DNA from 3 places in the Paenibacillus xinjiangensis genome. Region 2 is predicted to be linked to each of the others. Evidence: a T-box and tRNA genes for the amino acid it is inferred to sense, from the RefSeq annotation. Region 2 holds a T-box; the other regions hold tRNA genes.

Region 1 (10,422 bases), on a different contig from region 2:
ATGCTCATGATTTTATCGAAATCTCTTATATCGCCGAAGGACGGGGCTACCATCATATTGGAGAGGATATCCTTGCTGTATCCAAAGGAGATTTATACGTTCTGCCCATAGGAGCCGCACATGTATTCAGGCCTGCTTCGGCCAAGGAAAAGCTGGTTGTCTACAATTGTGTATTCACGCCATCAATCATGGCGGATGCTGCCGCACTTATTCAAGAAGACGATCTATTAACGATGCTCCGGCTGCGAGATGACTATCCCAAGCAAGCCTATGGACTGCGTGATACAGAGCTGATCCTTGAACCCCTGTTCATTGACATGCTGGAGGAGCATACCTCGATGCGCTCAGGATTCTCAGCCATGCTGTATGCACATCTCATTAGGCTGCTTGTGCAGATTGCACGCAAGCTTGCTTCTGGCACAGGCAAATCCTCTACAGGATTCGCAGGAGAAGATCCTATAGGAGAGGCCATCGACTATGTCCGGCGTAACTCTCATGATTGCCTGACCATTAGCATGATGGCCGAGAAAAGTAGCTTAAGCGAGCGTCATTTCTTCCGTCTATTCAAGCAGCGTACAGGCCAGCCCTTCCATCATTTCGTCCAATACGAGCGTATTCGCAGAGCCTGCGAGCTGCTCGCCTTCGGAAGCTATAAGGTGGCCGCAGTCGCAGAAGCCGTAGGGTATAGAGATACGCAGACCTTCAACAAAGTATTCAAGCAGCATGCTGGCATGACGCCGGGCCAATACAAGAAGCAAGCACGGGGCTTAGTTGAATAACGCAGGGATGGACAAATAAAAACCTAAAGAGAATAGAATCTCTTTAGGTTAGCATACAACGTTATTTATTCCCGGCGGAATCTTCGTCATCATTGAAGAGCTCAAGAAGAGCAGGAGGAATAGTGAATGGCTGGCTGCTTGGCAGGAATCGCTTCAGATCCTCTATAGCAGAGCTTTCTTGCAGCGACTTGAGCTCACCAATCTCCTTATGCAGCCGTTCCATCTGCAGATCCAGCAGAGCAGAGGAATCCGCAGCACTCTTAAGCTCCATCAGCAGGCGGGCAGGAACCTCTTGATTGTATTTATAAAATATTTTATGCTCCAGGCTGGCCCAGAAATCCATTGCAATAGTGCGAATCTGTACTTCTATACAGACGCTTTCCTGCCGGTCGGACATGAACACTGGCACCTCTATGAGCATATGAAGGCTGCGATAGCCATTCGGCTTCGGATTCTGAATGTAATCCTTCACCTCTACGATTCTTAGATCAACCTGGCTGCTTAGCATATCGCTAATTCGGTAAATATCCGACACGAAGGAACAGGTTATCCGCAAGCCTGCTATATCTCTCACATTGTCCTTAATATTAGTCAGCGTTAAAGGCACGCCCTTGCGAAGGAGCTTATTCACTATACTCTCCGGTGATTTCAAACGGGAATTCGTATGCTCAATAGGATTATAATCATGAAGTAAATGAAATTCTTCTTTTAAGATGTCGATTTTGGTTTCCATTTCCTTCAGAGCAAATTTATACATCATCATAAAGCGAGTAATTTTATCCTTGAAGCCCTTTAATTGTTGCATGGGATAAGGTGTGCTTATCAAATCAGTCTCCTCTTCAGCTGTCCACTTACATTGCCTATTAAAAAGCATAGTATATATGACTGCTATGTTGCAACTTTTCTAATCTTCTAGCAATAAACAACGGGAGCGTCATTCATCCCATAGGTCATTCTTGCATTGTATTCAATGCTTCGATAGAAAAGCATCAACAACAAGCTTGTCTGGAGGGTTCAGCTCTGTGGGAATATTCTCATAGAGGAAAAAGCGTAATTCCCGTACCTCTCCAACATAATCAGAGCACATATAAGCTGTAGTCACGTTATATACTTCATCACCATGGGGATATTTGTAATACAATTCTGGTCCAGAGAATACTCCCATTAGCTCAAGCTTCTTAGCCACGAGTCCCGTTTCCTCCAATAGCTCCCTTCGAGCTGCTTCTTCAACAGATTCCCCTAATTCCATCGAGCCTCCAGGCAAGCCCCACAATCCATTGTCCGTCCTACGCTGGAGCAGCAATCCTTCGTCACTATGTAATAGAACACAAGCGCCTACCATTATAATAGGCCTCTTTCCAACCAATTGCCTCAATTCCATTATATATCCCACTTCATAATCACCCTTCCCACACTCTCTCAATATGTAGAAGCTGATTTTGTTCGAACGTCATTTTATAAATATCGGACTTAGATGTGGTATCCCAAAAATCAAATTCATAGCGTTTGTCATAGTGACTGACTGATGTAATAATCGATAGGTGGATACTAAGCACACACTACTAACCAAATAAAAAACCTCAGCCCTCAACATCGGACTAAGGTTTGCCTTGCATATTGAATTATTGGAATTGCTTAATTATCGGTTTGCCTCATTCCTCAATTCTTCCTCCACACATTCCCATTGCTCACATCTCGAATAATAAATAATGACCCTCTCCGTATCCAACGTATCAATTAATGTTCCGCAATGCTTGCACATAATCGAACCTAATTCAAGAGCCCCAACGGAATCGCCCATTATCGCCTCATCCTTTCGGTTGTAAGTGCTTTCATAATGCCACATCTAGTATATAATCAAATTTCCATTTCATACCCAGTAATCACAAAAAAATAAGAAAACAGGCCGGTGAAGAAAAGCTTCTTCGCCTGCCTGCCTGACTGTTCTGTCTTATCAAGACATTCACTATTTACTTCACTATGGCAATATAGATATAACAACCGCCTGTTCCGGATTCATGTTACGTGTATCATACAGCTCAAAATCTCCCGTATAGGCACGCTTGTCAGCCGAATGCTCGAAGTACTCCCAAATTTCCTGCCAAGCCTCCACAACCACCTGCTGAACCGGACCTTGTCTGGTCACGAATACGATGTAATCTGATTCTGGAACACTGCACTGCTTCAAGTTTTGGCCTGCATGGCCCGTCGTACTTGCATCATGCTCATGCCCAAGAATAACCGTATATGCGCCAGAGTGATCACTTTCATAATCGGTATATAACGCATAGAGCAAATGCGGGTTAACAGCATCCGATAGCGGCAGTCTATTACTCTCCAGATAGGCTTTCCACAAATCCGGCAGACGCCCATTCGGCCCTGCTTCATTCTCGTTCGTTGTCCTGGTACTCAGCCCTATTATTGAAATTTCAGCCTTATGCTCATAATTAGTTGGCATTTTGTTCCCTCTTCTCTTAGGTTTGTATAAGAGAATTGTACCTTACGAAATAAGACAACTGATTGTCTAGGTTGTATACCGAAGCATCATTTTTGTGGCCCTACTCAGAATTTCCTGTGCAAGGGAAGCCGGATGCTCGACCAATAAAAGTTCACCAAAGCTGAGAATCATACCATAGAACCATTCATCTACAATAAACAATCCCTCAACTCGCATATAACCATCATCTAAATAAGTGATATATTCAGTAGGAAAAGAATCGATTACCCGATGACGCATCTCTGGATGACAGAGCAACCTCACCTCCGTCTCAGCCTGCCCATACCATTGAGAATTCCATGTATAGCCTTCCATTGCAGGCACCAGTCGCTGCTCAAACCTCTCGGGCAGCACAGTAAGCTCCATAATTCGTGTCAGTCGGAATACTCGAAAATCCTCTCTCAGCTTGCAATACGCCTGCATATACCAATTGGAGCCTTTTAGTATCAACGCAGTCGGCTCAACCGTTCTCTTGCTTATATTATTGTCTGATTTCATGTAGTGAAAGCTGACGATTCGGCGCTCTTCTATCGCTGCTCTTAACAGCGACAATCTATCTTTGTAGTTGGAGCTATGTCCCCATGGAAGCAAATCCAGAACGAGCGCTTGCTCCGTTACCTCTGATTGCTGGAGAAGCGCTTCGACTTTTTCGAGCAGCTCAGACAGCGTGTGGTCTTCAAGAACATGTTGAATGCCTTTGGCAGCGGCAAGCAGCACAGACAGCTCTTTTACCGACACCAGCTGTCTGTCCATCGTAAATCTCTCCATAATCCCATAGCCGCCCGAAATGCCCTGATAGGCTACAATCGGAATACCCGCTTGATTCAGAGTATCCATATCCCGATAGACTGTTTTCGTCGATACCTCGAACCGTTCTGCGAACTCCTTCGCAGTGACACGTTCCCGGTTCAACAGCATAACCGTCATCGCTAATAAACGGTCAATTTTCACAGCGCTCTATCCTTTCTTTCTATATTCTAATCTCCTCTGAAAACAAATAAAAGCCCTTAAGACTTTCGTCTCAAGGGCTTATCTTATGAAGTATGGTGCGCGTAGAGGGACTTGAACCCCCACGGTCGCCCGCCAGATCCTAAGTCTGGTGCGTCTGCCAATTCCGCCATACGCGCATGTAGCTTGTCAGGTTAGAAACCTGTGTGAAAACCGCTTACTTGTAATAATATACAGCATGATGTTCTAGATTGCAATAGCTAATTTAAAAAAGTTACAACTTTTTTCGGCGACCCATAATCCTGCTCTATCCACCCGTTCAAAAGAAGCTGTCCCTTGTTATCTGCGATAACTTTAGGGACAGCCCTGTTCTTTTACACGATGATTCAGGAATGATTAGATGCAATAAACTCCACCATCGAACGAGCATTGATGTGGCCTGCAGCCGTTGGCTTGCTCTTAAGCTCACCGCTTGTGCGTTGACGGAACTCCACAACCTTGGCAACACCAGGAATAAGATCAAAATAATTGTCGGAGAAATTACCTGCATACTCTGCCGTTAACCATACTTGCTTAGCCAGCGTATCTGTCTCTATAGTAAATTTGGTTCCAGCGCTGCCTTCGACTGCGGTTACCCGAATCGAGGCGGGAGCAAGCTTCATAGCCTTCGAGTTAACGAAATAATACTCCGCACTGTTCACCTCTTGTGACGACTGCTGCAGCTCCACATACAGGACTACGGAGCCGGGATCATGATCCCCAAGGAATGTCTGCTCATCAGCAGTAAATACGACGGACGCGCTATTGCCTTCTATTTGTATAGGCACCGTCATTTCCTTCAAGCGCTCTCCATTGAAATGATACAAAACAACCTTCAGCTCTCCAGTCAGAGGCACCAGCCGGTCTGTGATGGCATGAACACGGATGATGCCTTCATCGGTACGGTCGAAGGAAAGCACCGAATCCGCGAAGCTCTTTCTCGCATAATGCTGCATGGCTTTCCACTTGCCGTAATAGTCCATGCCCGCCCATGAAGCAACCGGCCAGCAGTCATTCATCTGCCAATAAAGAGTTCCCATACAATATGGCATCGCCCGACGATGCGCTTCAATCGCCATTTTCATCGCCTCAGCTTGCTGCACTTGGCTCATGTACAGGAAAGAAGGAAAATCCTTCGGTTCACTCATATAGATATCCATGTATTCCTTGATTAAGCGATTCCCGTCACCGTTCTTCTGATGGGCTCTCATTACCTTGGAATCGAGCTTCAGATCGTCTTCCGTGGCGAAGGTCATAACCGTATCGTATTCAGGGAAAGACTGGAATCCATATTCGCTCATAAATCTGCCGATTTTTTTGTTATAGTTCTCGAACGGCTCAACGTTATGCCACACGCCCCAATAATGAACATCCCCTTCTGTAGACAGCGGATGCGCATGCTGGCCGATATCTCCGGTTAAGGAAATGAGCGGCGAGGAAGGCCAGTACTCCACAGCAGGATCAAGCTCAGCGACTACTTCAGGAAGAATGCTGTGGAAGATAGCCTCATAGCTTTCCCACATCGTAGCGCGCTGCTCTTGATTGTACAGCTTTTTCCAGCCCCAGCCCGCATCTTCATCATATTGCGCCCAAGCAGAGTCGATCTCATTGTTGCCGCACCAGAGCGCAAGAGAAGGGTGATTACGCAGACGCTTCACATTCTCCTGTGCTTCCAACCGAACATTTTTCAGGAATGCCTCGTCCCCAGGGTACATGCTGCAGGCGAACATGAAATCCTGCCAGACGAGGATGCCGTATTCATCGCATAGGTCATAGAATATGGATTGTTCATAAATACCGCCGCCCCATACTCGCAGCATATTCATATTGGATTCAACAGCTGTTACGATTTCATGCCTGTAGCGCTCCTCCGTAACCTCTGTAATAAAGCTGTCATTCGGAATATGGTTAGCGCCTTTGGCGAACACCTGTACACCGTTCAATTCAAAATAGAAGGAAGCCCCCGCCTCGTCCTTGCTGCGAACCAAGCGGACCGAGCGCAGACCAGCGCGGGTTGTCTTCACCGCCACCTGCTCTTGCTCACTTAACAGCTCGGTTGTGAACGTGTACAGATGCGCTTCTCCTAGACCTCTGCTCCACCACAGCTTCGGCTCTGCAATGACAACCGGCACCTGTATGCTATTACTGCCAGCACGCAAGCTTACCGCCTGTTCCCATACTTGGCCTTCCGTATGAATACGAACGACGCCTTCGCAATCCTGCTCGGATTCAATGTCCACTTGAACCGATAATCTCGCTGCTTCTGTCGTGACACTGGTCTGCTGAACATAAACATCATTAATTCGGCTGCCTGACCAACTCTCCAGTCTTGCCTCACGCCATATCCCGCTCGTTACGAACCGCGGACCCCAGTCCCAGCCGTAGTGATAGGGAGCTTTGCGCGCAAATATACTAATCTTCTGCTCTCCGAGTCCGCCCAGCTCCGATTGGTCATTCGTTGCTGGAAGGTTGTAACCCAGCTTATCGATCTTCAGGAGATCCTCCTGAACAGGTGACCGGAATCGAATAGTCAATACGTTATCTGTCTGCTGTACAAGGCCTTTTACATTGACCTTCCAAGTACGGAACATATTGTCCGCAGACAGGACATGACTGCCATTCACATAGACATCCGCATACGTATCCAGACCGTCGAATACAAGCTCTAGAGAAGAATGGCTCATCTGCTCAGGTGCAACATCGAAGCGGCTCTCGTACTCCCAATCTATCTTGTCAATCCATTGCAGATCATGCTCATTCGTCGCATAGAATGGATCAGGTATAGCTCCGTTGTGCAGCAAGTCGGTATGGACACAGCCAGGTACGGTTGCAGGCATCCATTCCGTTTCCTTGCAGGCTTTGAACTTCCACTCATTTATCACTTGTTTCAACTCTCTCATCTTGTCCTCCTATGCTTTGCAGCAGCTAATGGTTATATGGAGCGATTCAGTTTTAATAACCTAATTTTGTTATATAATTAATCCCTATTTTACATAACAAATATTACTATCAAACTAACTTATGGTCAATCGTTTTTTGTACATTATTGTATCTCAACCTCAGTAATACAAGCCGAAATTTGCAAAACTGCACATTGCCTCCCTTTTACTCACTCAAACACAACGGTGAATTCCCATCCCAGTCAACATAACAAATATAACAAAACAAGCTAACATTTTAGCTACTCGTCAGCGATTATTGTACAGTCACAGTGTCAACACACTCTACTTCTCCCTAGTCCCTGCTGCAAATTGACTTCTCAAGGTGGACAGGTTACTTTTAATAGACGAGATGAGTACATAAAGGAGTCAAGTCAATGATACAGTTAGCAACATTCGGTGGTGGATGCTTCTGGTGTATGGTTACCCCATTCGATGAATTGCCTGGCATACACGGAATCGTATCCGGCTATATGGGCGGCGACACAGCAGATCCAACCTATGAGGAAGTAAAAACAGGAGCAACCGGCCATGCCGAGGTCGTCCAAATTACGTTCGATCCCGAGCTGTTCTCCTATGAGAAGCTGCTGGAGCTCTATTGGGTACAGATTGATCCTACTGATGCGGATGGACAGTTCCAGGACCGCGGCAGCCAGTATCGGCCGGTCATCTTTTATCATAATGAAGAGCAGCACAAGCTTGCACAGGCTTCTATGGAGCTGCTAGAGGAGAGCATGCGATTCGATCAGCCAATCGTAGTGGAAATAAGCGAGGCGACAGCTTTCTACCAAGCGGAGGATTATCATCAGGATTACCATAAGAAGAATCCAAAGCATTACAAAGAGGACCGCGAGCAATCCGGTCGGGACACTTTTATCAACGCGAATTGGCAGTAGCGAAGCAGCTAATTCGGCTGCTTACATAAGAAGGAGCACTCCCGCATGGGAAGTGCTCCTCTCTTTTATTACAATTGGTAGATAGCCCGAGCGATACGCTCTAACGCTTCTGCCAATATCGATCTGGGGCATGCAGCATTAATACGCATAAATCCATCGCTGCCTTCCCCGAACCATGAGCCTGGATCAAGCACAACCTTCGCTTCATTCTTAATCCTATTCTCCAGTTCATCTTGAGCCATGCTCAATTGCGAGAAGTCGAGCCACGACAAGTAAGTGCCCTCCTGCTTCAAGTACGTCACACCAGGCATATGAGTTTCTACGAAGCTCTGCATGAATGACAGATTCTCATCGAGATATTGCAGCATGGCATCCAGCCACTCCGCTCCTTGCGGTGAATAAGCGGCTGTTGTCGCCACTATTCCAAAAAGATTAGGATTGCCTAACGAAGATTTGCCCAGCTCCTCATCTATCTTTTTCTTTATCTCCTCATTTGGAATGATTAAGCTAGAGGACTGCATCCCGGCGAGATTGAAGGTTTTGCTAGGCGCTGTACAAATAATCGAATGATTGGCGAATTCCTCACCTAGCGTCGCATATACCGTATGCATATTCCCCGGCATGATCAGATCATGATGAATCTCATCAGACACAACAATCACACCATGACGATCGCATATTTCACCCATTCTTCTAAGCTCTTCCGGAAGCCATACTCGGCCTACCGGATTATGTGGACTGCACAGAATTAGCAGCTTCGTCTTCGGATCACTCGCTTTGTGCTCCAGATCCTCATAGTCCATCACATATCGTCCATTGATTCGCAGCAGCGCATTATTGACAGCTGTTCGATCATTCGTAGTGACTGTCTTGCGGAAAGGTCCATATACAGGCTCCTGAATAATGACGGTATCTCCTATTTCCGTTAGTGCACGAATAATAAAATTCATAGCAGGAACAATCCCCGGCGTTGAGGTCACCCATTCTTTGCGGATAGCCCAGCTGTGCCTGTTCTCCATCCACCATCTCAAGGAGTCGAAGTAGTCCTCCTTAGGCATGGCGTAGCCAAATATACCATGCTCTACTCTAGCCTTGAGCGCTTCAATAATAGCTGGTGCGGTTCTGAAATCCATATCAGCTACCCACAGCGGCAAGTAGTCCTCCTTGTCCTTCAACTCGAAAAACTGGCTGAGCACATCAGCATCCCATTTGATAGCATTCGTTCCTGTACGATCAACAATAGCTTCGAAGCTGTATGCCATTCGTATCCCCACCTTTTCTATTCCATTATAGGTATCATAACCACCATTCTACTACAGCTCTGCGGCAATTAGCTCATACGATCGCAGACGCTTCTCATAGTCAGGAATCATCGTCACAAGCCATTTGCCAATGTATTGATTCTCGTACTGAGCAAGCTTATTATTGAAATTCTCATTCCGTTCCACAACATGGGCGTAAGAGCGCTCCAGCATGGCGTTAACCAAGGACAGCTCCCGGCCGCTCTTCTGAACAGCAACGTAATAATTGCCTCGTTCATCCTTGATGATGTCTTTATACAACTCAACATTCATTAGCTGCACCTCCCCGTCATTCATATGTAATCTCATATCCATCTCTATTCTAACATTCCAGCATTCTGCTCACAAAAAAAACACCCCCGAAGACAGAATGCTTCAGGAGTGTGCGTCTATCGAGAAGTATGCAATAGGATCATCCTTACACGCTCGATCGATCCCTCTCCATTCCCTCTTTCATGTACCGGATAACCTGCTCTGCCTTCTTCAGATTATCGTCGCTATTAACAATGATCATGTCGCAGCTAGACATCCCCTCGCGTTCAACATCGTACGACAGCAGGCGGCGGTCAATCTCCTCCATAGGGAGAGCCCTTGCCAATAATCGCTGCCGGCACTCCTCTTGATCCGCTATTATTCCAATAACGAATATCCCATCGGCATACCGCTGCTTGAGCTTGGCCACACCAGATCGATCAAGTACGATCGAGTGAATCCGTTCACTATTCATGATTTCTTCAATAGTGTCTATATGAGTACCGTAATATTGGCCTTGATATTCCGTCATCTCCAGTAATAAGCCCTGTTCCAGCATATCCGCCATATGTTCCTTCGTACTGAACAAATAATCTATTCCATGCTGCTCACCGCTTCTCGGCAATCTGGAGGTCCATGTCACGACCTTCGGCAAGCCAAGCTGCGCTTGCAGGAAGCTTTTCCCTGAGGCACTCGGCCCTTGGAATATGACTAGCTTGTACAATTGTACTCTCTCCTCCCTTCAGATTCTCCATATTCGATTCGCGGTAT
Region 2 (10,422 bases):
TGTCATCTTATTAGGGGGTGATGAAGCTGGAGACGCATTATTTGCAGCATCTGGCACTCGGCTATGACCGCAATGCTATTCTCGAAGACTTAATGAAGGACTATGGCAATGATATATGGAACTTTGCCTATTATCTAACCAAGCATGCGCAAGCTGCAGATGATATCGCACAGGATGTGTTCCTGGCTGTCTATGAACGTATGTATTCATTTCGTGGAGAGTGCGGGATGAAGAGCTGGCTGCTTACTATTACTCGGAATAAGAGCTTGTCTTATATAAAAACATCCTTCATTAGAAAAGTAACGCTTATGGATATTGTACCCTCTACAGCTATTTCCCCTTCCGCAGAATCGATTATCCTTAATCGGCTGGCAACAAGGGAGGTATGGCAGGCGGTCCTAGCTCTGCCTCGTAAATTCCGTGAGGTTATTGTGCTCGATTATCACTATCAGCTCCCGATTCGTGAAATAGCAGAGCTCCTGCAAATATCAGAGGGAACTGTGAAATCACGAAGCCATCGCGCCAGACGCAAGCTTGCAGCAATCATTGGAGCCGCAGAGGGGGGATGTGGAGTATGAGGATATCTGATCACAAGGATCACAAGGACTCGTCATGGGCGGAACAGCTGAAGGAATCCCCCTTCGAGCGCTCGCACTTCACGGAGGAGCTCAAGGATCGTATACGGGATCATGTTGGGAAGAAGAGAAGAGGCCGATTATGGGATAAAAGAATGCTGGCAGCTCTTATGCTTGGAGCTGCCATGGCAATCCTACTGCTTATTGTCATTCGACCTATAGGACATTCGCCTGCAGCCTTGGATTCACACAAGGTGAGGACTTCGTATTGGAGCAGTGGGAAGCTGCTATTCGAGGTTTTTCCTGATGGGGATTTCGCAGCTGGTAAGCCTGCTGGATTGATGGTGTCCTTCAAGGAGCCATTTGATGTTTATCGTGATAAGACGCTTTCTATTCAAGCGGTGCATCTGACAAGTGGATATGAAGTAACCTTAGTATCTGGTGATAGGATCACGGAGCCGAGCAGCGGCTATTCGTCGCTTGAGAGATATACGATTCCTTCCGCCGGCCTGCCGTTAAGCGGTAATTGGCGCATTGCTGTGAAGTGGGAGGGGGAATTGTACGGGGATGCTGTTCTGGAAGTTAGAGAGCCAGTATGGGAGGTAAGCCCAACATTCCCTTCTGTGGAGTACACGCTTAGAGGGGTAGAAGGGAGACTAGGCTTACTAGCCCCTGGATTTGTAGCCGGAGATACAAACAAGTATATGTGGTCTCTATGGGGGACAGAGGAGGAGCTAAGCGGAACATTCAGAGCCATTGCCGTGAAGCAGGGCAGCGAGCAATGGATAGAGCTGTTCACACACCGGCTGACTGAATCGGGTTCCCATTATGCAGATCGCTATTTTCCTTCGTCTCTTTCTCTCCCAGAGCCCGGTCTCTGGCGCATTATCGCCTATGTAGATGATCGGCTGTTCGGCAGCATTGTCGTAGATGCTGAAGAGAAGGAAAAGGTGTCATCGGACTAGCGTGAACTGCTGGCGGTAATAGGTCAATCATCTTGACACAGCGCTGCTCCTTCTTTATAATCGAAGCTAATCATGTTTATGAATAATTTGGGCGTTGATAAGGAGCAGTAATGTCGTGGGGCAAGGCTTAGAGAGCCGGCGGTTGGTGCAAGCCGGACCTGCAACGATGTGAACCTCGCCTTGGAGCCGTGCGTGTAAACCGCACCGATTGGCCTGCGTTAAAGGCGACGAGTGAGCGGAAGGCAAAGCATGTCAGCCGCTAACTAGGGTGGTACCACGGGAGCTATCTCTCGTCCCTAGCGATAATACGCTGGGGGCGGGAGTTTTTTTGTTTTTGGTAAGTGTACGCCTGCATGATGAAGAAGCATAACCTTGAGGGGGATACAGGAACATGAGTCAGGAAGAACAGCAATATCATGGATATAGTCCGCTTACAGTAGAACCGAAGTGGCAGAAATTTTGGGATGAGAACAAAACCTTCGTAACGACAGAGGATCCTGACAAGAAGAAGTTTTATGCACTTGATATGTTCCCATATCCGTCTGGTGCAGGGCTGCATGTTGGTCATCCAGAAGGCTATACAGCTACCGATATCGTATCACGTTACAAACGTATGCGCGGCTATAATGTTCTTCATCCAATGGGCTGGGATGCATTCGGTCTGCCGGCAGAGCAATATGCTCTTCAGACAGGACGTCATCCGCGTGAAATTACGGTGGAGAATATTAACAACTTCCGCCGTCAGATCAAATCACTTGGATTCTCCTATGATTGGGATCGTGAGTTCAGCACGACGGACCCTGATTATTACAAATGGACACAATGGATATTTATCCAGCTCTATAATAAAGGGCTTGCATACGTAGCAGAAGTGCCAGTTAACTGGTGTCCTGCGCTTGGAACGGTGCTTGCGAATGAGGAAGTTATTAACGGCCTGAGCGAACGCGGCAACCATCCGGTTATTCGTAAGCCAATGCGTCAGTGGATGCTCAAGATTACAGAGTATGCGGATCGTTTGCTTGACGATCTGGAGGAGCTGGATTGGTCCGAGAGCATCAAGGATATGCAGCGCAACTGGATCGGCAAATCGACAGGGGCTGAGGTTACCTTCGACATCGAAGGCCATGATGCTGCACTAGTCGTATTTACGACTCGTCCAGATACGCTGTTCGGCGCTACTTACTGTGTGCTTGCACCCGAACACGAGCTGGTTGGCCAAATTACGACTGCAGAGCAGCAGGCAGCTGTAGCTGCTTATCAAGAAACAGCAGCTCGCAAAAGCGACCTAGAGCGTACTGATCTAGCAAAAGACAAATCCGGCGTGTTCACGGGAGCTTACGCCATTAATCCGGTTAACGGCGTTAAGACGCCAATCTGGATTGCTGATTATGTCCTTGCCGGCTATGGAACAGGTGCTATTATGGCGGTACCAGGTCATGATGAACGTGATTGGGAATTCGCGAAGCAATTCGATCTGCCCATTATTGAGGTCGTTCAAGGTGGAGACATTGCTGTGCAAGCCTATGCCGGTGATGGACCGCATGTGAACTCGGATTTCATTAATGGCCTGAACAATCAAGATGCAATTGCGGCAATGATTGAGCACCTGCAAGGGTCTGGCAAAGGGAAAGGCAAGGTTACTTACCGTCTTCGCGACTGGCTGTTCAGCCGTCAACGCTATTGGGGAGAGCCTATTCCAATTCTTCATCTTGAAGATGGCACAATGAAGCCTGTGCCTGTAGATCAATTGCCACTGGTACTGCCAGATGTGGATGCGATCAAGCCGTCGGGAACAGGTGAATCACCGCTTGCCAACGTTACGGACTGGGTGAATACGATAGATCCTGAGACTGGCATGAAGGCACGCCGCGAGACGAATACGATGCCGCAATGGGCGGGAAGCTGCTGGTATTACCTGCGCTTCATCGATCCGAAGAACGAGAACGCAATCTGCTCCCCTGAGAAGCAGAAGGAATGGCTGCCAGTCGATCTGTACATCGGCGGAGCTGAGCATGCCGTGCTTCACTTGCTGTATGCCCGTTTCTGGCATAAGGTGCTGTATGATATCGGCGTAGTTGATACCAAAGAGCCTTTCCACAAGCTGGTTAACCAAGGCATGATTCTTGGCATGAACAATGAGAAGATGTCCAAATCACGCGGGAATGTCATTAATCCTGATGATATCGTTGGGGAGTTCGGTGCGGATACGCTGCGGATGTACGAGATGTTCATGGGGCCTCTTGAGGCGACTAAGCCTTGGAACACGAACGGCGTAGAGGGAACTTACCGCTTCCTCAGCAGAGTGTGGCGCCTATTCATTAACGATGATGGCAGCTTGAGCTCCAAAATTACGGATGGGGATACGAGCGCGGCATTCAAACAAACGTGGCATCGCAGCATCAAGAAAATTACCGATGATTTCGAAAACCTGCGGTTTAACACGGCAATCAGTCAGTTGATGATATTTGTCAACGAGGCCTACAAGACTGACGTGCTACCGCGCGAGGCTATGGCTAACTTCTTGCAAATGCTGTCTCCGCTTGCGCCTCATATCGCAGAAGAATTATGGGAGAAGCTTGGCGGCACGACTTCAATCACTTATGAGCCATGGCCTTCCTATGAGGAAGCTTGGACCGTAGACCAAGAGGTTGAGATTGTCGTTCAAGTGAACGGTAAAATTATCGAGCGCCTCTCCATTGCCGCTGATACAGATGTAGCAGAAATGGAACGGCTCGCCAAAGAAATCGACAAAGTGAAAGAACTGATAGAAGGTAAAACAATCCGCAAAGTAGTAGCGGTGAAGGGCAAGCTCGTTAATATCGTAGCAAATTAATACTTCATAAGAAGAGGTGAGCGGTCCTAGCGCAGTAACATGCTATTGACCGTTCACCTCTTCGCCGTAAAAGGAGATCGAAACCTTGGCCACATCCTCATCGAACTTGGCATGCGTCGTACGAATAAGGCGGTTGAATACGCCATTGGTCTCACAACGCAGCATATGAAGCGCCTTTGCAGTAATGCCCCCAGGAACGGCAACCCGATCCTGCACTTGGGCAGGCGTCATCCCGCCTTCGGTGAGCAGCAATCCTGTGCCGAGCAGCATAGCGCTTGCCAGTCTTAGCGCTTCATCACGTTCTATTCCCGTCTCTTCTACAGCAGCATCGACGAATTGCTCCAGCAGAAAGGAAAAGAATGCAGGGCCGCAGCTAGAAATGTCGGAGACCACACGCGTATAAGGCTCTTCAATCGTAAGAGGCTCACTGATATAGGCAAGCAATGATTCGAGCTTGCCGCTGTCAGCGCTGTCGACCCGAGAGCCATAAATGCAGAGAGTAGCACCGCTCCATACAAAGTTGGTTACGCTGGGAATTACTTTTGCAATTTTGCAAGGGAGAACTTCTTCTAGATGGGAGATTAGCACCGGGCTGGTAATCGACACGATCAGCTGACCGGGCTTAATGACTGGCAGCAGGTCATCGACTACTTTTTTGAATTCAATAGGCTTGACACACAGAAAAATAATGTCGCTACCTACAGCGGCATTCGCGTTGAGCGGCTCGGCTCTGATCCCAGGATAGCGGTTAGCCAAGGCTTTTGCCTTCGCAAAGGTTCGGTTGCTGATGACGATCTGGCTCGGTTCTAGTGCACCTGATGTGACAAAAGCTTCTATAAGCAGGCTTCCCATCGTGCCCGTCCCAATGAATCCGACATTCATGCATAGCCCTCCTTACTTCTTCATAGTTCATCTACTCCTCTAACCTATTCATCATGACTTGGCACATATGTCAGCTGATTCCATTTTTTTCTTTCTATATCTTATTAAGATTGGAGTGAACGATATGTTCAAGGGACAGATTCAGGAGCTATTAGCCACAAAAAAGCTGATCCTAGCCGTACTGCTTATGATCGCAGTTGGATTATTATGCGCTGCTGCAATGGCAGAGCCTAAACGACCAGCCCCAGATGGCTGGGTACCGCTTAATCGGGAGGTTGCTATAGCATTGGAGCAGCCGGCTGCAACAGCGGCCATGAATCAGGAGGGTGCGGAGGAGGCGAATGAAAAGACCGCGGGGACAGCTGGCGCGCCGGACATCGTGGGATCAATAGCGACGGAGAATCAAGAAACAGCAGAAACGACGGCCACTATGGAGACATTAGCGAGCAGGGATGAAGAGGGCAAGCTTGATATTAACCGGGCGACTGCTGCGGAGCTGGATGAGCTGAAAGGAATTGGCCCTGCCAAGGCACAAGCGATTGTTGCATATCGAGAGGCTAATGGATCCTTCCAATCGGTAGAGGAGCTGCAGGATGTTACAGGAATAGGCCCGAAAATATTACAGAGCATGAAAGATAGCATTGTCGCTCGTCCGTAATTATGAGAGAATAAGAGCAGGCAATAGGGAAGCATTCCCAGCCACTATGCAAGCAGCTGCCAAGGCAACTTTGTTCAGACATCACAGGCTTTCGAAATGGCGTTTTGCATGGCAAAAACGATTTGTTGAGGAGTTGTCCAAATGTCTGAACAAGAACAACGCAAGCTTTCTCTAGACACGCTATCCGTACACGGAGGCCAAGAAATTGATCCAACGACGTTCGCTAGGGCGGTACCAATCTACCAAACGACTTCGTATGGGTTTCGTGATACCGATCATGCTGCGAGCTTATTCTCGCTGCAAGAGTTCGGCAATATTTATACTCGCTTAATGAACCCGACATCGGATGTTTTTGAGAAGCGCGTGGCTTTGCTTGAGGGAGCTCCTGCCGCACTTGCTGTGGCATCCGGTCAATCAGCCATCACTTATTCCATCCTAAATATCGCTGGCGCGGGGGACGAGATCGTCTCTGCTACCAGTCTGTATGGCGGCACTTATAATCTGTTCTCTACGACGCTTGCTAAGCTTGGTATTAAGGTTGTATTCGTTGATCCTTCCGATCCCGAGAACTTCCGCAAGGCGATTACAGACAAGACCAAGGCTCTGTATGCGGAGACGATTGGTAACCCGAAGGGCGACATTCTTGATATTGAGGCCGTATCGGCGATTGCCCATGAGAACGGAATCCCACTTATTGTAGACAGCACATTCACTAGCCCTTACTTGCTTCGTCCGATTGAGCATGGCGCGGACATTGTCGTTCATTCTGCAACCAAGTTTATTGGCGGTCACGGCACTTCTATCGGCGGTGTTATTGTTGACGGCGGCAAGTTCGACTGGAAGGCGAGCGGCAAGTTCCCTGGACTGACTGAGCCAGATCCTAGCTACCACGGCGTCGTGTACACGGATGCAGTTGGACCAATTGCGTATATTATTAAAGCTCGTGTTCAGCTATTGCGCGACATGGGAGCGGCGATCTCGCCGTTCAACTCCTTCTTGCTACTGCAAGGCTTGGAGACACTGCATTTGCGGATGGAGCGCCATAGCTCGAATGCCCTTCGTGTAGCCCAATATTTGGAGTCGCATGAAGCGGTAGAATGGGTGAACTATCCTGGTCTGGAGAGCCATGCTTCGTACAAGCTTGCCCAGAAATATTTGCCGAACGGCCAAGGTGCTATTCTGACCTTCGGCATTAAAGGCGGTATTGACGCTGGCAAGAAGGTTATTAACGCAGTAGAGCTGTTCTCGCATCTTGCCAATGTAGGCGATTCGAAGTCGCTTATTATCCATCCAGCGAGCACGACGCATCAGCAGCTGTCTGCTGAGGAACAGGATGCAGCGGGTGTGACAGCTGGTCTGATCCGCTTGTCGATCGGAACAGAAGGTATCGACGATATTCTAGCTGATCTGGAGCAAGCGCTACGCGTTAGCCAACAGGGCTAGAGAAGAGTAGAATATCACAGTAGTCAGCAAGACCGAAGTAACATTTGTCTATAATAAATACAACTAGAGAATAGAAGTCTGACGATTTCTAGAGCAGCATAGGAAAGGAAGTTGGAACGATGATCAACCATACGCATGATGCGACGCGTAAAGACTGGGACACTTATTTCATGGATATTGCTTATATGGTGTCTACACGCTCGCGCTGTCCACGCCGCCATGTAGGAGCTGTTCTGGTGCAGGGCAAGAAGCTTCTCGGGACGGCCTACAACGGAGCTCCGATGGGTGTTCAAGATTGCTCAGAGGCAGGATGCATGATTGCGGAAGAGTGGGAGGTTAAGCTTGAGGAAGGCAAGGAGCAGATGGTGAAGAAGCAGCGCTGCATCCGCACGATTCATGCCGAGCAGAACCTGCTGCTGTTCACCGACCGTGCCGATCGTGAAGGCTCAACTGTGTATGTAACGGATCAGCCGTGCTGGACCTGCGCGAATATGCTCGCTAATAGCGGTGTCGAAGAAATTGTGTTCCACCGGAGTTATCTGAAGGATAGCGATAAAGTAAGTGTCCTTATGACGCAGAAGGGTATCGTGTTCCGTTCTTTGCAGGAATACGAGCCACCTGCTCAAGCGGGGATGACCGTTATTTCTTAAGCAGAACGTAACAAGAGCTATATTGCAAGATGAGGAAGAACCTCTGAATACGCCACTTGGCGTGTTTGGAGGTTCTTTTTGCTATACATTGGAGGCTCAATGACAAGGAGGTGTACGATATGAATAGAAGGCCTTTGCTGTGGTTCGCTGTTAGCTTTGTGTTCGGGAGCACGGCGGCCACTGGGCTTAGTCCCAGCGGAGCGATGCTTGCTGTTGGAGCGCTGACGGCTGTCTCGCTCATACTTGTGCTGTGCAGGCAGGCGACGTGGCAGCTCGCTGCCTTGTGCGCTTTGGGCTGTGCCCTTGCCGCCGGAGAGCGGATGTGGGCGGATGCCCGCAACGTGACGGCGCTGCCGGGTCTGCTCGCCGCCGCAGAGGCGGATGGTGTGCGCGCTTCCTATGAAGCGGAGGTGCAAGGCACTATTGTGTCCGCGGTCGAGGTCGACGGCGACCGCGCGATGTTCCGCGTGACGGCGGATGCCGTCCGCGTTCAAGGCGAGGAAGCGCCGCGCAAGCTTCGCGAGCGCTTCCTCGTGCATATCCGACTGGTTGAACAGTCGGAGCAGGACATCGCCGCGGCTTGGCAGCGCGGCGACCAAGTGCGCCTGACCGGCGAGCTGACGCTGCCGGCCACAGCATCGAATAGCGGCGGCTTCGACTACAGCCGCTATCTCCACAGCCAGCGAATCCACTGGCTGTTCAAGGGCACGGGCACTGGCGCCGTCATAGCCGCGCCAGGCCCAGAGTGGACAGCGGCCGCGCTGCTCGGCCGCTTCGATGCCGCGCGCAGCTGGCTCGGCGCGCATATGGACACCTTGTATCCGTCCAATCAGTCCGGCTACATGAAGGGGCTCGTCCTCGGCATACGTGAGGACCTCGACCCTGAGCAGTTCCAGCAATTCTCGCGGCTCGGCTTAACGCATATATTGGCAATTTCAGGCTTGCACGTAGGCGTGTTTCTATACGTGCTGGGAACGGCTCTGCGCTTTCTTCGACTAACGCGCGAGCGGGTGCTCGTGATACTGATGATAGCAGTTCCCTTCTACGTCATCTTGTCAGGAGGCTCGCCCTCCGTTGTTCGTGCGGGCATGATGGCTGTTCTTGGACTTGCAGCAGCCAGGATGGATAAGCTTAAGGACGGTCTGCACCTGTTGGCGGCGGCAGCTGTTCTGATGCTGGCATGGAATCCTCTGTTCATTGAGGATGTCAGCTTTCAGCTGTCCTTTATTTGCACGGCTGGTCTAATCTTAGGTGTGCCGCCACTGCGAAGAGCCATGCCTGCATGGCGTAGAGGGAAGGCAGGGCTTGATTTGCTGGCAGTAACGCTCGTAGCGCAGGCTGCTTCATTTCCAGTCAGTATTTATTATTTCAATCAGTTCCATCTCTTATCTGTGCTGGCTAACTTCATTCTGGTGCCGTTCATCAGCTTCATCATCATGCCGATCGGTGCAGTTGCGCTTATCATCAGCTCTATATGGCCGCTTGGCGGGAAGCTGCTCGCTGCTGCTAGCATATATGCCAACGAATGGACCTTCGTTCTTGTAGACAAGCTCTCGCAGGTTGATGCCCTGCGCTCGATATGGGCAACGCCTCCGCTATGGTGGATTGCTGCTTGGTATGCACTATGTGCTGCAATCTGCCGCATGCTGCCAGCCAAGACCAGCTTGCCACCGCCTGAATCGCCATCTGCTGATGAGACACTCCCGCTAGGAGCAGACGATCCGCATACAGCTGATCTGCTGAGCACCATGTATCCAGGTCATTCTAACCGGCGTGGCTCCAATTGGAAGGGACTAATAATCGTCATAGTTGCTGGAGCAATGCTCCTTCTGTATGCGTATTATCCAGACTTCGCTGACCGATCTGGCCGTGTACATATTATTGACGTTGGACAGGGGGATGCCATATATGTGCGAACACCAGGCGGTCTGCATCTATTGATTGACGGCGGCGGTACGCTGTCCTTCCGCAAGCCGGGTGAGGAATGGAAGAACCGGAGCGACCCCTTCGAAGTAGGGCGCAAAGTATTAGCCCCTCTATTAATGAAGAGAGGTGTGCATGCGCTTGACCTGCTCGTTGTTTCCCACTTGGATAGCGATCATATTCGGGGCCTTCAAGCGATAATGGAGACAATTCCGGTCAGAGCTATCCTGTGGAACGGCAGCTTGAAGGAAGAGGAGGATGCCTTGACGATCATGAGACACGCAGTAGCAGCGGATATTCCATTGTACGGTGCAGAGGCGGGACAGCAATGGTCATTGGATCGTGAGAGTGAGCTAACCATCCTATGGCCGCCTGCAGATCGAGACCCAGCGATTCCTATTCCTGAGATAAAAGAACAGAATCCTATCAGTGTTGTCCTTCACCTGAAGATGTACGAGCATGCCTTTTTATTCGCAGGAGATATCGATGCGCA
Region 3 (10,422 bases), on a different contig from region 2:
AGCCGAAGCTAATGACGCCGAAGATCGGATACAGCGTAGACAGCAGCGTACCGAAGCCGATCTGGCTTGTCAGCAGGCAGAACCCAAGGACGAGCAAAGTGAGGATGGAGCGCGGCCATTTCAGCCGTTGCTGAAGCTGGAGGGTTAGACCATAAATATCGGCGATTAGTGTGGTGAAGATTTCGGCAAAAATCAAAAATACATAAATGAACTGAATTGTATGTCCAAGCTGCTTGGCGATGCCTCCCATCGGGATTGCATACTGCTGAATGCCAGGCATATGAACGGATAGCGCGATATGGCCTGCGAGCAGCATGAAGCCAATGCCAATGCCTCCGACCCATGAGCCTGCAATGATCACTTTACGGTCAGGCGTATCTGCTCCGAGCGGGACAAGCACCGCCTGTGACATCGATAGATTAAAGGCGGTATACAGGAATGGGGAAGCCCATGCTGCCCATACCGTATGATCGCTAGAGAGCGTCAGGAAACGGCCTGCTTCCGGGGTGCTGAAGGTATCGATCATGACGAACACGGTGAATATGAGCATGAGCGGAACGACAATCGCGTTAACCGTCAAGATGGCATTCATGCCTTTGCGAAGCAGGAAATAACAAGCGACAACCGTAATGATTAAGCCAGATTGATAAGAGATGTTCCAATTCTCATAAAAAATAGTGCCGGCTCCCGCGAGCATGACCGCGGTTACGCCGAGCAGAATGATCAGCATGAAGTGGCTGATCCAGCGGCCCATTTTATCGCCGAACAGCACCTTGTTCAGATCCTCATAGGACTTGGCCTTTATCTCGCTGGCAATCAGCATCATCTTGCTGCCCAGCCAAATGAATAGAGCAGTTGCAACCGCAATGGTCATTGTGCCCCAGTAACCGAAACGGGTGAAAAACTGCAATATTTCTTGACCGGTAGCGAACCCTGCACCAACGATTGTACCTATATAAGTCGAGGCGATTTGCAGCACCCTGCCTGTACGCTTCATCATGTAAGCCTGTCCTCCAATCTATGAAAACTTGTCTATTTACAAGGTATGATCGGAAGGGGACGAGCATGACAGCAAGTTCACTTTAGTCGTTAAAAACGAAGGCGGTTCCTACTTATTATGGCTATGCTCGTAACTATTATTGTGTTTGCTGCCTCGCTTGCGCTTATTCTCTTTAAGCCGCGAGGATTGAATGAGGCATTCACCGCTCTGGCGGGAGCCGCCATCTTGTTCGCGCTCCAACTGCTGAAGCCGGAGGATGCCTCGTACATATGGGGATTTGTGTGGAATGCGACATTTTCGCTGATCGGAATTATGATCTTCACGTCATTATTGGATCATAATGGCTTCTTCCGCTGGGCGGCTCTCCATATTGTACAGCGGTATCACCACCGGCAGGTGCTGCTGTTCGCGCTGCTATCTCTACTAGCAGCTGTGATAACGATTTTCTTCAACAATGACGGGACGATTCTGATCATGGTGCCGATTGTACTGGAGGTAACAGCCCTACTGCGGCTATCGAGAGGCGGAAGGCTCGCTTATCTGCTAGGGATTGGCTTCATGGCGGACACAGCAAGCGCTCCTCTGATGATGAGCAATCTGACGAATATATTAACGTCCGACTTTTTTGAGATTCCATTCGGAGAATATGCTTCTCATATGCTGCTTCCGGGGCTTGCTGCTATAGCGGCGACGGTGTTTGTGATGACGGGCTTCTTCCGGCAGCGAATATTGGCAGAGGAGGAGCGAGGCGAGTCTCCGGCATTGTTCCCGCAGCCGCGTTCGGTCATCGGAGATCCCTTGTTATTCCGACTGTCGTGGCTGATTATCATTCTGATGCTGGTCGGTTACCTGATCTCGGAGCACTTCGGCATCCCGGCGTCGGCAATCGCACTCGGCGGGGCAGCTGTTCAGTGGATACTGTCGGCAGCAAAAGGACGCGCCCCGTTCAAACAAACGGTATTGCGCGCCCCATGGCTTATTATCGTATTCGCTTTGTCGATGAACCTGATTGTATATAGTCTGCATGTACATGGCGCAGCCGCGTGGTTCCCATCGCTTATTGCGCAAGCAGCAGATAAGAATGATCTGATCGGCATATTAGGCTCTGGGCTACTGTTCGCCATACTCGCCTCAGTCATCAATAACTTGCCAGCTGTTCTCATCTCATCATTAGCTATTGTAGAAGTGAATGGACCAGACTATTTGCCTTATGCCAGCCTGCTTGGAACAGCGGTAGGTGCGAAGCTGACTCCAATTGGCTCTCTGGCAACGCTGCTCTGGATTCAGCTCGTACGCCAAGGCGGGATCACCATCACTTGGAGAGAATATACCAAGTATGGCTTACTATTCACATTCCCGATTCTGCTGTTCGCGCTGCTTGTGCTTTGGCTGCAAGGATGGCATTAATTAGGTTTGTTTGATGAGCTTAATCGACACGATCTTGTTCCGGTCAGGATCAAGATCGAGCTTGAGCAGCGTACCTTCCCCTTCATAAGTAAGCATGTAGCTGTTCTGCGTACTCGGCTTCCCGAGTGCTTTCACAGCCGACTCGGGCTTATCGCCCACACGGACACCGCTAAGCCCGGTCGATACTGTGTTCAAGTAGACCTCGATATACTGCACCGTTTTATTGGCAGATATGCCAATGGCATAGCCTGTATACTCCAGCACCTCAATCTTCTCATCCTCATCTTCAAGTATGTACGAATCATCGGCTGTGCCGAGCTGCTTAACGATGTCGGCTTTGGCTGCTCCAATCGGAATGTCGAGCAGCAGCGGCTTGGCTGCGTTCCACTTCGGCTCTTCTCCTTCGGTGCTTACATCAGCCTTCGTACTGGTTGAGAGGGGTTCCTGTGAATTGGATTCCGCACTTGCTCCACTGCCGCTTCCGGAGGCTTCATAATCGGGCGGCGCACTCTCGACATAAGTATCGCTTGAATCGTTATCCTCTAAGTAGGTTTTCTGTGGTGTATCTTTATCTAAATAAGTATCATTACGCTCTGCTGACTGGCCTTGAGCTTCATTAGTAGTCTCAGGCTTCGGCTCGCCCCCCAGCTGACAGCCTGCTGCAAGCAGGGTAATGGTCAGGGCAGCTGCCCATTTGCTCATCATAGCGTATCGTGCTCTTGGCGATCTCATCTGCATTATTTCCCCCCCTATATATGATCGTATGGATGACGCAGTAGCTTATATCTAATAGACGTCCATAATTGGAAAAAGTTTCTGGAATGCTTTCATTGTAGAACAAATAATCGAGCTGGTCTATTCTTGTCCATGTGCAGATAACCTGACATTTAGCCAGTACTTCGGGTTGCGCTTGGAACCCTTCCTATGGTACGTTAACGAAAAGGAATTTTGGTGGAGGGAATGGAATACATGAATATTTTAAAAGAGCGTATTTTGCAGCAAGGATCTGTATTATCAAATGATGTACTGAGGCTGGATTCTTTGATCAACCACCAGGTCGATCCTGCGCTAACGATGGAAATGGGACATGAGTTTGCTCGCAGGTTCGCTGATGAGCAGATCACTAAGGTCATTACGATAGAATCATCGGGTATTCCGTCAGCTTTTGCTGCTGCTTATGTGCTGGGTGTTCCGCTTGTATTTGCACGCCGCAAGAAGACACTTATTGCTGATCCAGAGGCTTATTCGGAACGTGTACCCTCCTTTACAAAAGGCATGGTAACGGATATCATGGTATCCAAGCAATTTCTAACCAAAGACGATAGAGTGCTGTTCATTGATGATATTATCGCAAACGGCGATGCGGCGCGCGGACTTGTGAAGATTATCGAGAGATCTGGAGCGCATCTCGTTGGACTAGGCATCGTCGTCGAGAAATCCTTCCAAGCAGGCGGAAGAACGCTGCGTGAGCAAGGGGTTCGAATGGAATCGCTGGTTAAAATCTCATCGCTTGAGAATGGTCAGATTACGTTCGAATAACAAGTTCCAGAGTTATACTCTTTTCTGCTTCGACAATATGGCTTATAATAATATTCATGTAACCGAGGGGAGGCATAAGCAAATGGGTCATTTATCTGCTGAGTTTATGAATACAAAACTAGGTGACGCGAAGGTGCATTTTGAACGTGCACTAGATTGTAAGCATACGGAATTTGACGATCTTTATCCTTATATGATTGAGCATCCGCAATTTTTCTGGTACAAACGTTATGTAGCTTGGTCAGAGCTGCTTACGATTGTTAAGCTGTCTGAGGAACTCGACATGAGCTGGCGTGAACAGTTTACTGAGCGTCAAGCGGAGTATATAGCGGGGCGTGTGATGTCTTCTCGAGTACTCGATGAATGGTATGAAACGAATGATACTAAGGAACATGTAGGCTAATACGTGTCTAACACGAATAGGATATGAATGACTGAAAACCTCAATGAACTTTAACCAGTTTCATTGAGGTTTTTTCCAAATTGCTGCTAGCAGGAGGTATAAGTAATTGATTACAGAGGAACAACTGGATTATTATCGTGTCAATGGAGATATGGTACGAGTGATCCGCGATGAAATGGAAATGAATGATGTAACAGGAATCGTAGTAGCTTGGGATGATGCGTCAGTGGTCATTCGAAGAGCGAATAGACGAGTCGTTAAGCTAAGCCGCGATTATACACTTGAGCTTGCATCAAGCGAGCGCGGGAGCGGAAGCTCAACATAAAGGAGGTAGACAAGGTTGAAGTGTCCAGTGTGTGCAGATGTGCGAATGAGGGAAGTTGAGAAGGATGGTATTCTAATCGACATATGTCCAGATTGCAAGGGAGTATGGCTGGATCGTGGAGAGCTGGATAAGCTTATGCAAGGGGTTAAGGAGTATCAGGCTGAGGAAGCAAGATATGATTCGCAGCCAAGCAGCCCGCCATCCGGAGCTAACGGACAAGCTGGTTACGGTCAGACCCCTGGGCAGCCGTACAATAACTCGAATGGTTACGGACAGCAGCCTTATTCACCTCCTCCAGGCTACGGGGCGGCGCAGCAAGGCAGCTATGACAGGCATTACAATGGGGGCTACGACTCCAAGGTGAAGTATGATAAATACGGCAGACCGTATAAGAAGAAAAAAACGGTGCTCGATGTATTTGGTGATTTGTTCGAATAAGCTTTCTCTATTATAGCGACTACTCCCGAAGTTGAATTGAGGGGTGGTCGCTTGTTTTTTTATATGTCTTTGAAAATGGTTGTAAATATTGATTTTATTGTCATTCTCAATTAAGGTATATGCAGAGATGCTGGTGAAGGAGCTTGAAGCAGACATGTGGATTATACTGTAGGGATATGAACGAGATACAATACGGATGGACAATAGTGAAGGATCACTGTTGTAGTTGGTATTGCTTGCTTATCTTTTACCTTACAGGATACGCAGGGATGATGAATCATCAAGCCCACTGTGCGGATACCTTATTGGTATCTGTTTTTATAATCAGGGGAGCTGCATCTCGGATGAACGTCTAACTGTTGGTCCTCCTAATTATGAATGGGGGAAATTACAATGATCAAATTGAACAATAAAATAGCAATCATAACAGGTGCAAGCAGAGCCTCTGGTATTGGGACAGCCGTATGCCGCTCATTAGCAAGCTTAGGGGCAGATATCTTTTTTACCCATTGGCGTGCCTTCGACGAAACTGCTGGTAATGGCGGAGAACCTGATTGGCCGATGCAGCTGCAAGACGAACTGGAGCAGCTAGGTGTGAGAGCAGCTCATATGGAGGCGGATCTGGCTGACCCCGAGATGCCAGCTCTTATAATGGATCAGGTAGAACGGACTTTAGGAGCGCCTTCAATTCTAATTAATAATGCGACTTACGAGCTGCATACTCATTTCAGAAGTCTTGATGCAGCAACGCTTGATCAGCATTATGCTGTGAACAATCGGGGCACTATACTGCTCAGCACTGAATTTGCGAAGCGATTTGAGCTGAACCAACCAGCAGGTGCAGTAGGGCGTATTATCTTCTTAGTATCCAAGGGGCCAGACTCTAATAACTTGGCTTATATCGCAACGAAAGGAGCACTTATAGCATTGATTGAGCCATTATCGGTAGGCTTGGCGCCGCTTCATATAACGGTTAACGGGTTTGATCCTGGTCCGACTCATTCAGGCTGGATTAATGATGAGCTGAAGGAGCATTTTTTGCCGATGTTCCCGATGGGACGCCTAGGATTGCCTGAGGATGCAGCTCGGGGAATCAGCTTATTAGCCAGCGACGAATCGCAGTGGATTACGGGACAAGTCATCCGATCCGAAGGCGGGTTCTTAGGCAAGTAATGAACGATGAGCTTATGGAGAGTGTGCACAATGATTAAGAAAATAGACCAGCAGCTTATAGCTGTGGCGCAGGATACAATAAGCAGACTGTACCAAGATGGGAAGCATCATGTAGGGGCGGCGCTGAGAACAAAATCAGGCAAGATATTCTCGGCGGTTCATCTGGAGGCTTACATTGGAAGAGTAGCTGTATGTGCCGAAGCTATTGTCATCGGCAAAGCAATCTCTGAGGGAGAACATGAATTTGACACCATTGTTGCTGTCAGACATCCTGATCCAGACCACGAGAATGAGCCCATTGAGGTCGTATCCCCTTGTGGGATATGTCGCGAGTTAATTAGTGACTACGGAATGGATATGAACGTTATTATCAAGGATCACGACCACTATACAACAACCCCAATTACTGAGCTGCTGCCGCGGAAGTATTCACGTGGGGGATAAGGTGACGATAGGAACAGAAGGAGGGCTATTGTATGAGTATGACAGTAACATTCTTAACTAGCGTCATCCAGGCAGAAGGCAAGAAAGCGACAGGCATTGTGGTGCCTGCAGAGATGATAGACAAGCTTGGCAAGAGCAAGAAGCCGAGTGTCACGGTAAGTCTGAATGGCTACAGCTATTCGACTACTGTAGGTGTAATGAATGGTGAGTTCATGATTCCACTTAGCGCCGCGCATAGGGAAGCTTCAAGTCTCAAGGCTGGAGACCAGGTAGAGGTGAAGCTTGCGCTTGATCTAGAGCCACGCACCATTGAAGTTCCTGATGATCTTCGTGCTGCATTGTCTGCTCAGGAGGGCGCTACCCAGGTGTTCGAAGCCTTGGCTCCCTCGAAGCGCAAAGAATTCGTCAGACAGGTCGTTGATGCCAAAACTCAGGAAACAAGGGATCGGAGAATTGCCGGTATTGTTGCCAAATTCATGGAGACTTAGTCCGACTAGTATACCGACATAGCATGGAAAAAAACATCCCGAACTCTCTTGATAGAGTAGTTCGGGATGTTCGTTGTTTTACGCTAATTGCAGCAATTCATCTAAGCTGACTTTGATGTCATTAATCGAATCTGTCGGTTCGAATCGACGAACGACATTACCTTCTTGATCAACAAGGAACTTCGTGAAATTCCATTTGACTGGATTGCCGAGCAGCCACTCGGGCGCTTTGTCGGCAACCATCATTTTGAGCAGCTTGGCACTAATATTGCTCTCGTCGAATCCTTGGAATGGAGCGGCCTTCGTCAAATAATGGAATAGTGGATGGGCTTGATCGCCGTTCACATCAATTTTTCCTACCATCGGGAACTTCACGCCATAGTTGATCTGACAGAAGGATTCGGCATCATGGCTGTTGCCTGGCTCCTGCTCGTCGAATTGATTGCAAGGAAATCCGATAACTTCGACTCCGCGTTCTTTGTATTGCTCATACAGCTTCTGCAGATCATCGAACTGGGGGGTGAATTTACATTTGCTTGCGGTATTCACAATAAGTACGAGCTTGCCTGCGAATTGGTACAAAGGCAACCGATCACCGTTCGTTTTTACGATGTTGAAATCGTAGATTGTCATAGCTGCTGTCACTCCTAAGAAGTTAGTAAAGGTTACCATCTCAATAAACTAAGTATAAAAGTAACATATTTCGAGAGGTGTATGTATTTTTTTTTTTGAAAGAGACTATTGCCTATGAAAAAAGGCCCGTGAATCGCTCTAAGAGCAAATCCACGAACCTGTTAGTTGAATGGTTGGTGCGGTCGAGAGGACTCGAACCTCCACGGCTGTTACACCACTAGAACCTGAATCTAGCGCGTCTGCCAATTCCGCCACGACCGCAAATGTTGATGTTGTGTCAACAAAAACGATTGTATCATGTTATAATAGGAGCAGTCAAGAACAAACCAGTACGTTAGAATACTCGGCATTAGGTGTACGCGAAATAATTCAATATGATGGACAAGGGGTAATTGAATTGGAACTATTGAAGAATAAAGTGCTGCAAGAGGGAATCGTCCTAAGTGAGCAAGTATTGAAGGTTGACTCATTCCTTAATCATCAGATTGATCCTCAGCTGATGTGGGAGATTGGTGCTACCTTCGTAGCTCAATTCGCGGAGAGCGGCGTTACGAAGGTGCTGACGATTGAGTCATCGGGTATTGCTCCAGCCATTATGGCGGCTCTGCAATTCAAGGTGCCGTTGGTATTCGCAAGAAAGAAAAAATCATTGACACTTCGTGACGACCTGTATACCGAAAAAATCTACTCGTTCACCAAGCAAGAGGAGAGCGAAGTGACCGTCTCCAAAAAGTTTGTAGGACCTGGAGATCGGGTGCTCATTATCGATGATTTTCTGGCTAATGGCGACGCTGCCCTCGGTATGGCAAGAATCGTTGAGCAGGCAGGCGCTTCGGTATGCGGTATTGGGATCGTGATTGAGAAGTCGTTCCAGCCGGGAAGACAGAAGCTGCTTGAGCTTGGCTACCGGGTAGAATCACTTGCGCGAGTTGCTTCTCTGAAGGATCAGAAGGTAACTTTCGCTGAATAGTCAGCTTCATTGACTTCTGCTCGCATAGTCCCTATAATAGCTCCATATTTAAAGGCTCGTCTACGGAGGTGGTCGGGATGACCAGTAATCGATTTGCCGTAGCCATTCATATTTTGTCCTTACTTGAAGTGAATAAGAATGGCAGAACAACGTCGGATATGATTGCCGGCAGTGTTAATACGAATCCAGTCGTGATACGAAGAATAATGGGACTGCTAAGTAAGGCTGGACTTGTCACGACTAGTGCGGGAGTAGCAGGCGCCTCGATTACGAGGCCGGTGAGCGAGATTACCTTGCTGGACATCTATCGGGCGGTGCAAGGTGATAAGCAGGATGATCTGTTCGCTATTCACCAGAAGCCTAATCCGAATTGTGATGTCGGCCGTAACATACAGTCTTCTCTCGAAATCGCATTTAATGATGCTCAGCTTGCTATGGAGCATAAGCTCAGAGATATTACGCTTGAGCAGATTACGAACGATCTGCGTACCAAAATCTAAATTACAGCATTAGAACGAAGATCCTCCCCGCCCATTAATGATGAATGGATGGGAGGATCTTTTGTTTTGCATATTTTTCCTCGTTTGGACAAACAATGAAAGAGATATTACTCATATTAACGATTGGTGAGTGACGACGAGGAGTGTAAATTGTGAGAGAAATGGCCGTATTCAGATTGAAATATCTCCTATTGTGTGCAGCTATAGTCATTAGCATCAGTCTAGCAGGGGGAATGGCTTCCGCTTCTGTTATTCCGCCGGCAGCTTCAGCAGCGATGACAGGAGAGCCAAGCCGCCAGGTTGCTATTGTGATTGATGACTTCGGGAACGGCAATGATGGAACGGATGAGATGCTGCATCTGCCGGTTAAGTTCACCGTAGCCATCATGCCTTTTATGCCGAGTACCGTCAAAGATGCAGAGGAAGCGCACAAGCTGGGTCATGATGTCATTGTCCATATGCCGATGGAGCCGAACAAGGGCTTGAGGAAGTGGTTAGGCCCTGGTGCGCTTACGACCGATATGAGTGATGCGGAAGTACGCAAGCGGGTAGAGGAAGCGATTGATAATGTTCCCTACGCTATAGGCATGAATAACCATATGGGCTCAAAAGTTACTGCTGATGAGCGAATGATGCGTATCGTTATCAGCGTATGCAAGGAGCGTGGACTGTTCTTTCTAGACAGCCGAACAAGCTATCACACAGTCGTTCCCAAAGTAGCAAAGGAACTGGGCGTTCCTCTGCTATCCAATGATGTATTCCTGGATGATGTGTATACGGAAGCCCATATCTCCAAGCAGATTGATGTCATTCGTAAGCATCTGGAGCAGAATGAGCAATGTGTAACGATTGGGCATGTCGGCCCGTCTGGCAAGAAGACAGCAGCTGTGCTGAAGCAATCGATACCGAATCTGGAATCTGGCTCGAATGTTCAGTTCGTCAAGCTGTCAGGCATGCTGTCACCGGGTGAGCCATTTGTATTGCCGAATCCCTGAAGCGATCGCTGAGGCAATTCGCAGCTGCTGGCGAGGGTCGGATAACATCGTGCGATCCTCTTCATTACTGATGAAGCCCATCTCGACAATGACCGCAGGCTGCTCGA

What was found. A T-box is a leader RNA that pairs with one kind of tRNA and senses whether it is charged. The one in region 2 lies ahead of leuS (leucine--tRNA ligase), so its partner is inferred to be a tRNA-Leu.
Region 1: it encodes a tRNA-Leu, which carries the amino acid that the T-box ahead of leuS (leucine--tRNA ligase) is inferred to sense. The anticodon was not compared.
Region 3: it encodes a tRNA-Leu, which carries the amino acid that the T-box ahead of leuS (leucine--tRNA ligase) is inferred to sense. The anticodon was not compared.

Annotation. Positions count from the first base shown of each region.
Region 1 covers NZ_JCAALS010000015.1:136,965-147,386, forward strand. The annotation lists gene AC6ESP_RS16480 (helix-turn-helix domain-containing protein) at 1-779, shown strand, start outside; gene AC6ESP_RS16485 (GTP pyrophosphokinase) at 841-1,584, opposite strand; gene AC6ESP_RS16490 (NUDIX hydrolase) at 1,747-2,172, opposite strand; gene AC6ESP_RS16495 (GapA-binding peptide SR1P) at 2,419-2,625, opposite strand; gene AC6ESP_RS16500 (GyrI-like domain-containing protein) at 2,758-3,237, opposite strand; gene AC6ESP_RS16505 (helix-turn-helix transcriptional regulator) at 3,304-4,227, opposite strand; tRNA gene AC6ESP_RS16510 (tRNA-Leu) at 4,321-4,403, opposite strand; gene AC6ESP_RS16515 (glycoside hydrolase family 2 protein) at 4,611-7,163, opposite strand; gene msrA (peptide-methionine (S)-S-oxide reductase MsrA) at 7,583-8,098, shown strand; gene AC6ESP_RS16525 (MalY/PatB family protein) at 8,167-9,360, opposite strand; gene AC6ESP_RS16530 (hypothetical protein) at 9,412-9,672, opposite strand; gene AC6ESP_RS16535 (guanylate kinase) at 9,818-10,375, opposite strand.
Region 2 covers NZ_JCAALS010000032.1:61,776-72,197, reverse strand. The annotation lists gene AC6ESP_RS25225 (RNA polymerase sigma factor) at 21-578, shown strand; gene AC6ESP_RS25220 (DUF4871 domain-containing protein) at 575-1,540, shown strand; T-box leader at 1,626-1,841, shown strand; gene leuS (leucine--tRNA ligase) at 1,932-4,373, shown strand; gene comER (late competence protein ComER) at 4,416-5,255, opposite strand; gene AC6ESP_RS25205 (ComEA family DNA-binding protein) at 5,380-5,913, shown strand; gene AC6ESP_RS25200 (homocysteine synthase) at 6,055-7,356, shown strand; gene AC6ESP_RS25195 (deoxycytidylate deaminase) at 7,476-8,006, shown strand; gene AC6ESP_RS25190 (ComEC/Rec2 family competence protein) at 8,126-10,422, shown strand, end outside.
Region 3 covers NZ_JCAALS010000026.1:45,476-55,897, forward strand. The annotation lists gene AC6ESP_RS22620 (YkvI family membrane protein) at 1-997, opposite strand, end outside; gene AC6ESP_RS22625 (ArsB/NhaD family transporter) at 1,118-2,407, shown strand; gene AC6ESP_RS22630 (hypothetical protein) at 2,408-3,145, opposite strand; gene AC6ESP_RS22635 (xanthine phosphoribosyltransferase) at 3,377-3,946, shown strand; gene AC6ESP_RS22640 (hypothetical protein) at 4,029-4,349, shown strand; gene AC6ESP_RS22645 (hypothetical protein) at 4,456-4,674, shown strand; gene AC6ESP_RS22650 (TFIIB-type zinc ribbon-containing protein) at 4,690-5,112, shown strand; gene AC6ESP_RS22655 (SDR family oxidoreductase) at 5,506-6,285, shown strand; gene AC6ESP_RS22660 (cytidine deaminase) at 6,316-6,729, shown strand; gene AC6ESP_RS22665 (YdeI/OmpD-associated family protein) at 6,762-7,217, shown strand; gene AC6ESP_RS22670 (glutathione peroxidase) at 7,296-7,850, opposite strand; tRNA gene AC6ESP_RS22675 (tRNA-Leu) at 8,025-8,111, opposite strand; gene AC6ESP_RS22680 (xanthine phosphoribosyltransferase) at 8,248-8,820, shown strand; gene AC6ESP_RS22685 (Rrf2 family transcriptional regulator) at 8,898-9,320, shown strand; gene AC6ESP_RS22690 (divergent polysaccharide deacetylase family protein) at 9,482-10,315, shown strand; gene AC6ESP_RS22695 (N-acetylmuramoyl-L-alanine amidase family protein) at 10,280-10,422, opposite strand, start outside.